2 regions of the Arthrobacter arabinosi genome follow, and region 2 is predicted to be linked to the other one. Evidence: riboswitches for the same ligand, from Rfam matches in the RefSeq annotation. Region 2 holds a riboswitch; the other holds the start of a gene.
What was found. Region 2 has a riboswitch for S-adenosylmethionine ahead of ACX80P_RS02265 (ABC transporter substrate-binding protein). Riboswitches for the same ligand answer to the same signal wherever they lie in the genome.

Region 1 (4,323 bases), on a different contig from region 2:
CAGGCGAAGAGAAGGGCGAGCCCGGCGAGCTGCAGCGTCGGCAGGATCTGCGGCCCGATGATCTCCAGGACAGGGACCTTGAAGATGTACGAGACGCCGAAGTCGCCCGTGACGAGGTCGCCGAGATAGGAGAGGTACTGGACGGGGACGGGCTGGTCGAGCCCGTACTCGGCGCGGACCGCCGCGACCGTGTCCGCGGACGGCGAGGAGCCCGCACCGCCGAGGATCGCCGTGATCGGATCGCCCGGAGTCAGGCGCAGGACGAAGAACGTGAGGGTCACCGCCGCCCAGAGGACGAACAGGCTACCGGCCGCCCGCCTCGCGATGACCTTTCCGGCGGTACCGGCGGTCGCCGTCGTGCGGGGTGCTGCAGTGAGGGAATCGAGGGACTGGGTGCTCATTCGGAATCCACCGTCGTGACGTCGTAGAGGTAGGGGAGGGACAGGCTCGGCTCGAGGGCGAGGTTCCGGTAGCGGTCGCTCCGGAGTGCCACCTGGCTGGCCTGGTTGTAGAGGGGCAGCTGCAGGGCGTTGTCGCTCACGATCTGCTGCGCCCGGTAGTACAGGTCCGCGCGTTGCGTGGGATCGTCCGTGGCGAGGGCGTCGTTGAGGATGCCGTCCAGCTCCGGGTTGCGGAAGCCCGATCCGTTGGGTACGAAGCCCGCTGATTCCGTGTACTCGGAGGAGAACACGATCCGCAGGACGTCGGCCGTGTTGGTGTTCCAGTAGTCGGCACGGAGGTCGTAGTCGAAGGTGTTGCCGAGTTCGCTGACGGTCGCGCCGTCCCCGTTCTCGATGAGTACCTCGAACCCGGCCTTCTTCGCCGTCGCCTGGATCTGCGTGACGAGGGCCTGATGCGCGGCGGGCCACGCGCCGGGTGTGTAGGGGAAGTGGACGGTCAGGCGCTCGCCGTTCTTCACGCGGTAGCCTTCGTCGTCGCGCTCCGTCCAGCCGGCCTCGTCGAGCAGGCGCGAGGCCTCCTCCGGGTCGGGATCGTAGACGTGCTCGAAGTCGGGGGAGTAGAAGCCGGTGGCGGAGCTCAGCGGCCCGCCGGCCCGCGTCACGGTGCCGAAGTAGACGCTGGTGATGCCGGCGTCGACGTACGCGCTGCGCAGGAACGCCTTGCGGACGTCGATGTCGTCGAACGGTGCACGCGTCGTGTTGAGGATCAGGTTGGTCGGATTGCCCGGCCTGTCCTGCAGGATCAGCTCGACGTTCGGGTCCGCCCCGGCCTCGTCGACATGGACGGACGGCATGAGGTCCAGGGCATCGACCTGACCGGCCCGCAGGAGTCCGTAGCGCGTGGAGTCCTCCGGGACGATCCTCCATTCGATCTTCTCGATGTGCGCGGGACCCTCGTGCTGCGCGTACGGCGGGGCCGAGTTGTAGTCCTCGTTCCGGACCAGGCTGACCCTGGACTGGGGTACGTAGTCCACGATCCTGTAGGGTCCGGTCCCCACGGGAGCGTTGCAGTTCTCGGCCTGGGGGCGCTCGAGCGCCGCCGGTGATTCTATGCCGAGGAACGGCTGCGCGAGCACCTCGAGGAACGCCGCGTACGGGCGGTTGAGGGTGACGACGGCCGTGGTCTCGTCCACGACCTCCGTGCCCACGTACGGCGTGAGGTAGCCGCCGGCCGTCCCGGACTGCGTGTCGGGATCGATCATGTGGTCGAGGTTGGCCTTGACCGCCTCCGCGGTGAGCTTGGTGCCGTCGGTGAACCAGACGTCGTCGCGCATGGTGAAGGTGTAGGTGAGGCCGTCCTCGGAGACCGACCAGTCCGCGGCCAGCCATGGGTGGATGGCGCCCTCGCTGTCCTGGGAGACCAGTGAGTCGAGGTAGTTCGCCGCGATGGATGCCTGTGGCATGTCGCCGTTGACGTGGGGGTCCAGGCAGGAGATGTCCTTGCCCGTGGCGAACACGAAGGTGTCGTCCTCGCCGGCGGCCGCTGACCCCCCGCAGCCGCTCGTGGTGAGGACCAGTCCCGCCGCCGCGGCGAGCAGGGCGATGCTGCGGGGTGCGGAGGGGTGGGGTGCAGGCGGGCGGGGGGATCGGCGGGTGGGCCGGGGAGTGGCGGTGCTGGGACTTGCTGTTCTCACGCGGTGCTCCTGAATCATCGCCCGATGGAGGGCTGATACAGGTCGCCGGCAGGCGCCCCGGGCATGCAGGAGCACGGAGGGACAGACCAACGAAAGCGAGTAGCTTCTCCATCGGTCCTGGCAGTAGCACCGTTCCCCGTTGCTACACGGGGAGGGTTGCTGCGGCGTCGTCGATCCAGGTCTCTCGGCCGCTCGGGATGGTTATGGGTCCAGCTAAGCGCACGGGACGGCGGGGACGCCAGAGGCCCCCGTCACAATCGGTCACGCAGCGTTACGGGAGGAGGCACAGGGCCACACCGCGCCGCCGTGATCCGCGCCAGAGCGCCGTCGAGCGGCTTACAGTCCGTCGGCCGCGTGGAAGGTGCGCAGCGCCTCGACGACGAGCCTGTGGTCCTCGAGCTGCGGAAGGCCGGAGACGGTCACGGTGGCAACGGGGCCGACGTCCTTGATGTACAGGGGGAACGAGCCGCCATGCGCTGCGTAGATCGTCGTGTCGAACAGGGGATCGTCCTCCACGCGCCCTCCGTTCCGCCGCCCGCGGAGGCCGACGAGCAGGGAGGGAACGAGATAGCGTTCGGCCGTGAGGCTCTTGGCGTCGAGCCAGTAGTCGTTGTCGGGCGTGGTGCCGTCGAGCGCGGCACGGAACAGGATGTGGTCCGGCCGCCGGATGCAGACCGCGATCGGCAGGTTGCGTCCTACCCCGAGCTGGACGAGCAACTGCCCCAGGGCGACGGCGTCGTCGTTCGTGAAGCGGGTGAACTGGAGTTCGGCGACTTCCCTCTCGACCGTCTCGATCAGCGCTTCGAGCGCCTCGGCAGACTGGTTGCTGCCGCCGTCGGGATCGAACGACTGGACGGCAGAAGGGAGGGCGTCATTGCTCATCTCCCTAATTTACGTGGTTCACGGGACGTGGCGGGTTTTTCCTCGGTCGGCGAGCAATTTTTCCGGGGATGCGGTGCGGGTACCACGTGTGCCAGTCACCCTGGTCGACGTCAGAGTCCGGGTGCGCAGGGACCCGTGCCGAGAAGCGCGAGACCGGCGAGATCGCCCTCCCCGAAGGAGAGCTGTCCGACGTTCTCCGCATACATCAGCTGACCGGGGTCATCCACATGATCGAGCCCGACGACGTGCGCGAGCTCATGCATGATCGTCGCCCGCAGGTACGCGCGCCCGTCCGGGTAACCGAGGGAGGTGGCCGCGTCGGTCGTGTCGAGCTGCACCTGCCCGCCCACGTACACCAGCGGTTGCCCGGGTGCCTGGGCGTAGTCGCTGCCGCCCAGCCCGGCGACGTCCCCGGCCAGGCCCGGGATCTCCGCCTCACTGGTCCAGGTGAAGAGCACCGGCACCCACGCCTTCCCGTACAGCTCCGGCTGGTAGAGGTCGCGCTCCTCGCTGGGCGCCTCCGTCGTCGTGCCGTCGTCGACGAACCGCAGGCCCGTGGCGGCCGACACCGCCGCCACGGCCTCCTGTACCAGCCCCTCCGACCCGATCGGGGCGTTGTCCGGCCGGACGACGTAGTGCACGGGCCGGCACGGATCGTAGGCCACCCATGGCTGGTCCTCGACGGGCGAGTCCATCAGCGTGAACGCCGTCGACGCCGGTGCGGGTGGGGGCGTCCCCAGCGGAATGTCGCTGGCCTCGACTCCGCGCGGCGGGACGTCGGCGCCCGGCACGTAGGGCAGCGCGACCGGCAGGACGAAGCGGTCGAACAGCGGCGGCGTCGCGTACAGGGCTGCGATCAGGAGCAGGGCGGCCACCGTGCCGAAGCGCCGCTTCCGGCGCCTTCGACCGGGCGACGAGTGCTTCCGGGGCGGCCCGTACACCGGTGCGGCCCGCCAGGGTGGGGGGGCGGACGGCGTGCCGAGGGCGTCGTCGAGCGACCACTGCGGGATCCTGCCCGACGGCGACCGCCGGACGGCCTCCAGCCGTGCGTCGCGGCCCTCGTGGTACCACTCACGATCCATTGCCCCCATGCGCCCCGCGCTTCCCCCCGCCGACTGATGTCCGTCCCATCCTGCTGTGCTGTTGCCGCAGGATGGGGGGCGTGTCGCGAGTCCTTGGGGAAACCTGAGGGAAGACTGGGCTCGGCACGGTGCTGCAGCCGCGGCGTCGTGCCTGCCGTCGCGGGGCCAACGGCGCAACAGACGGCGTGTCGCAGGTCGACACGCGCTCCGACACGTCGAACCCGTGCACGACGGCGCGGGCCTCCCCGCAGCCGGGGAAGCCCA
Region 2 (4,323 bases):
CGACGAACCCGGACATGGTCAGGACGGGGATGGCCGCGTGCCGGAGGGCGTGCCGGATCCGGACCGGGAGGTCGCGCATGCCCCGTGAGCGGGCCGTCAGGATGAATGGTTGCTCCAGGACGCCCTCGAGTTCGTTCCGGAGGACCTGCGACAGCGTCCCGAAGATCGCCAGTGCCAGGGTGAGGGCAGGGAGCACCAGGGCGGCGATGCCCTGGTTCCCGCCGATGGGGAACCAGTGCAGGGTGAACGAGAAGACGATCAGCAGCGCGAAGCCGATGATGAACGTCGGCGTCGCGGCGAAGACCACCTCGATGCCGGAGACGATCGACCGGATCCAGGGCGCCCGCTGGGCGGACAGCACGGCGACCGCGAGCGTGAGGGGCAGGGCCACGACGACGGCGGCTGCCGCGAGTGCCGCCGTCGCGCCGATCTGCTGCCCGATCGCTTCCGTGACGGGAAGGCGCAGCCGGTAGGACTGCCCGAGGTCGCCCTGCAGGAGGTTCCCGAGGTAGCTGCCGTACTGGACGGGGAAGGGCTGGTCCAGGAGGTAGTCGGCCCGGACCTGCGCGAGGGTCTCGGCGGTGGGCCGGGCGTCGGGACCGCCGAGGATGAGCAGCGCCGTGTCGCCCGGGATCAGGTACACCGCGAGGAAGGTCAGCGTCGCGGCGCCCCAGAGGACGCCGACGCCGACGGCGAGTCGCGTGAGGACGCGTCGGAGCACGGCCACCTACTCGGCCTTCCACGCGTAGGTGAGGACCGGCACGGGGTGCGAGGTGTCCACCGCGACGTCGCGCACGGTGTTCGCGTAGGCGAACTGGCTCGGGTTCTCGTACAGCGGTACGCCCGGCACGATCTCGAGCAACCGGTGCTGGGCCTTCGAGTAGGCCTCCTGTGCGACGGGGCCGTCGTCGGCCTCGCGGGCCGTCTCCAGCAGGTCGTCGAGGTGCGGGTCGTCGACGTGGGACGAGTTCTGGCCGATCCGCTCACCCGTGATCTCGGAGGAGTGGTAGCGGATGAACAGGACGTCGGTGGTGTTGGTGTGCCACACGCCGGCCAGGGCGTCGTAGTCCCCCGCGTAGCGGAGTTCGGTGAGTTGCGCCTGGGGGAGCTGGTTGATCCGGAGGTCGAAGCCGACCTTCCGCGCCTCACCCTGGAGCTGCACGAGCAGCGGGCTCGGCGTGGAACTCTCCACCGTGGGCACCTCGACCGTGAGCCGCTTCCCGTCCCTGGTGCGGAAGCCCTCGTCGTCCCGCCCGGTCCAGCCGGCGTCGTCGAGCAGTTGGTTCGCCCGCTCGGGGTCGTAGGTCAGGACGCCTTCCACGGACGGGTCGTAGTACCTGCTCTCCTTCGACAGGAAGCCGTCGATCGGGGTGTAGGTGCCGAAGCCGAGGCTCTCCGTGACGGCTTCCGTGTCCACTGCGGCAGCGAAGGCCTGCCGGACCGCGAGGTCGTCGAACGGCGCACGGTTGAGGTTGAAGCTGAGCACGTAGGGGCTGCCGGTGCGGGGCAGGTTCTCGTAGGTGAAGTCCGGGTCCGCCTGCACCGCGGCGGCGTTCTGCGGTGCGAGGTTCTCCGTCAGGTCGTACTGGCCCGAGACGAGGGACTGGTGGCGGATGACGGGTTCGCTGACGAGGGTGACCTCGACGCCGTCGAGGTACGCCTCACCGTCACCCTCGAGCCACTCGGGCGCCCAGTCGTAGCCGGCCCGCTTGGTGTAGCTGATGCTCTGGCCCGGCTTGTAGTCGGCGACGGTGAACGGGCCGGTACCGATGGGCTTCTGGCACAGCGTCTCCGGCGACTCGGCGATGGCCTTGCCCGAGTTCATGCCGAGCCACGACTGCGCGAGCGTGTAGAGGAACGGCGTGTAGGGGTACGCGAGGTGGGCCTCGAAGGTGTACTCGTCGATCACCGTCCCGTCCACGTACGGGGCGATGTACGCGGCGGCGAGGGGGGACTTCGTGGCGGGGTCCCTCATGTGTTCGAAGTTCTGCCCGAGGACCTCGGCGTTCCAGGGCGAGCCGTCGCTGAACGTGACGCCCTCCTTGAGGTGGAACGTGTAGGTTCTGCCGTCCGGGGAGACGTCCCAGGACTCGGCGAGGTGGGGTGCGATGTCCCCGTCCTCGTCGAGCGTCACCACGTTGTCGTAGATGAGGCGGCCGAGGAACTGCTGCTGGGTGGCGGAGATGCCGTGGCCGTCGAGGCAACCCGGCTCGGCCGAGATGGAGACGTCGAGGATGCCGCCGGACACCGGCTCGGCGTCCGGCGCCGACGAGGAGTCCGCCGGGCCGGCGCAACCGCTGAGCAGGACCGCGACGGTGACGGCTGACAGCGCCGTGAGATGCCGGAAGAGCGGCTGATTCCGGGCAGGGGGAATTACTGATGCATTCATGGGGAATTCCTCGGGGACGTTCCGGCGCAGCGCGCAGCGCAATGCGTCGGGAAATGAAGAGAAAGGGGGCAGACGCACGAAAGGCGCCGGGTTCGTGCTAGGGGAGGGCCGTACAACTCACGGTGAGTGCCTTTCGCAGTGCTCTTGCCTGCGCCGGACCGGCACAAAGTGCCATGGCGGAGGCCGCTTCGTCATCCGAACCACCCGGGAACATGGGGTTGGTGTGCGGCCCAGTCGGAGCTTGGCGACCGCATCTCTTGAAGCTGGAATTACTATAGGCACGAAAAAGCGTCGGGCGGCGAAGAAGAAGTAATGTGACCGTCGGAATGCGGCGCGGTCATTCCGGAAACGTGCACGGTCCGGAAGGACGGCAGAAGAAGGTCCCCGCCGAACCGTGGTTGGCGGGGACCCCCTGTGGAAGACGCCGATCGTGCGGGTGCCGGAGATACTACGTCCCGGCGTGCTCCTCGACGTCGGTCGAGGCGAGCGCGCCGCCGACCACCAACACGATACCGAGCACCAGGTTCGCCCAGTTGGTGGCTGCGTTGATGGACAGGAAGTTGGCGGCGACGTCGGCAGTCACGAAGAGGCCGTAGATCCAGAGCACCAGGAAGAAGACGCCTGCTCCGAGAAGGTAGTAGCGTGCTTCGACCGGTTGCCGCGCCAGGACGATGCCGGCGGCGCCCACGAGTGCGTAGAGGACACTCAGCAGGACGCTTGTCTGGAAGATGCCGAGGAACAACGCGGAGGAGTTGCTCGCGAAGGCCAGGGTGTTGTAGTTCGAGGTGATTCCCGGGATGAGACTGAGTACCCCGATCAGAAGCATCAGCCCCCCGGCAACGAGGGCCAATGTGCGTGACGCGACGCCCGAATGGGCATGGGCACGCTTGGGGTTGAGTGCGGAGGAGGACATGACCGTTTTCCTTCGACGAATCGTTGGGTGTCTGACCCCTCAAGGATGCGGCGCCGTCAGCGTCAGCAGTAGGGAACAATGTCCCTACTGGGTTCGCGTACCTGCGGTCGGAGAGCCGGACGGCGGCGAGGAGGCGGGCGGTACGGGCGCCGGCGGGGCCTCGGACCGGGGTGAGCGTGCCGCACGCAGAGCGTAGAGGATCGTCAGCAGATCGATGCCCTCCTGCCCGAAGGCGCCGGCCAGTGGGGGGACGAGCCCCAGCGCTGCGCACACCATCAGCAGGAGGCTCAGCGCAATGCCGATCCCGATGCTCTGCAGCGCTATCCGCAGGGTGCGTTTCCCGATGAGCACGGCCTCGGTGACTTTCGCGAGGTCGTCGACGGTGATGATGACCTCCGCCGATTCGCTGGCCGCCGTCGACCCCCGCGCACCCATGGCGATCCCGACGTCGGCGGCCGCGAGGACCGGGGCGTCGTTGACGCCGTCGCCCACCATGATCACCGGGCGTCCGGGGAGGGTCCGGACGATCTCCACCTTGTCGGAGGGAAGGCAGTCGGTGTGGATGGTGGACACTCCGGCCTCCCGCGCGATGTGGCGTGCAGTGGCTTCGACGTCGCCGGTGAGCATGAGCACGTCGCGCACACCGAGCGCGACGAGCGAGCTGACCGTGGCGGGCGCTGCGCTGCGCAGGGCGTCCCGCAGGATGATGACCCCGGCGAAGCGCTCGCCGACCCCCACGTAGACGGCAGTCTCACCCGGCGAGAGGGGCGGGGCCGGGACACGCCCCACGAGGCTTTCCAGGAAGCGGCGTTTGCCGACGGTGACCGTCGTCCCCGCGACCTGCGCGCGCACGCCGTCGGTGGCGACCTCCTGTGCCCCGCTCACAGGATGGAGGGTCAGCCCGCGCTCTGCGGCTTCGGCGGTGATGGCGGCGGCCAGGACATGCGTGGAGTACTGCTCCGCGGATGCGGCAAGAGCCAGGACCTCGCCCTCGCTGAGGGGTCCGGCCGTCGGCGAGAGC

Region 1: another riboswitch for S-adenosylmethionine. It lies ahead of ACX80P_RS07000 (ABC transporter substrate-binding protein); the one in region 2 lies ahead of ACX80P_RS02265 (ABC transporter substrate-binding protein).

Annotation. Positions count from the first base shown of each region.
Region 1 covers NZ_JBTNDF010000002.1:607,119-611,441, reverse strand. Annotated here, with positions in the region: gene ACX80P_RS07005 (ABC transporter permease) at 1-401, opposite strand, end outside; gene ACX80P_RS07000 (ABC transporter substrate-binding protein) at 398-2,095, opposite strand; SAM riboswitch class I at 2,201-2,299, opposite strand; gene ACX80P_RS06995 (heme-degrading domain-containing protein) at 2,432-2,977, opposite strand; gene ACX80P_RS06990 (matrixin family metalloprotease) at 3,088-4,059, opposite strand.
Region 2 covers NZ_JBTNDF010000001.1:471,919-476,241, forward strand. Annotated here, with positions in the region: gene ACX80P_RS02260 (ABC transporter permease) at 1-727, opposite strand, end outside; gene ACX80P_RS02265 (ABC transporter substrate-binding protein) at 728-2,389, opposite strand; SAM riboswitch class IV at 2,525-2,652, opposite strand; gene ACX80P_RS02270 (DUF4383 domain-containing protein) at 2,838-3,302, opposite strand; gene ACX80P_RS02275 (heavy metal translocating P-type ATPase) at 3,387-4,323, opposite strand, start outside.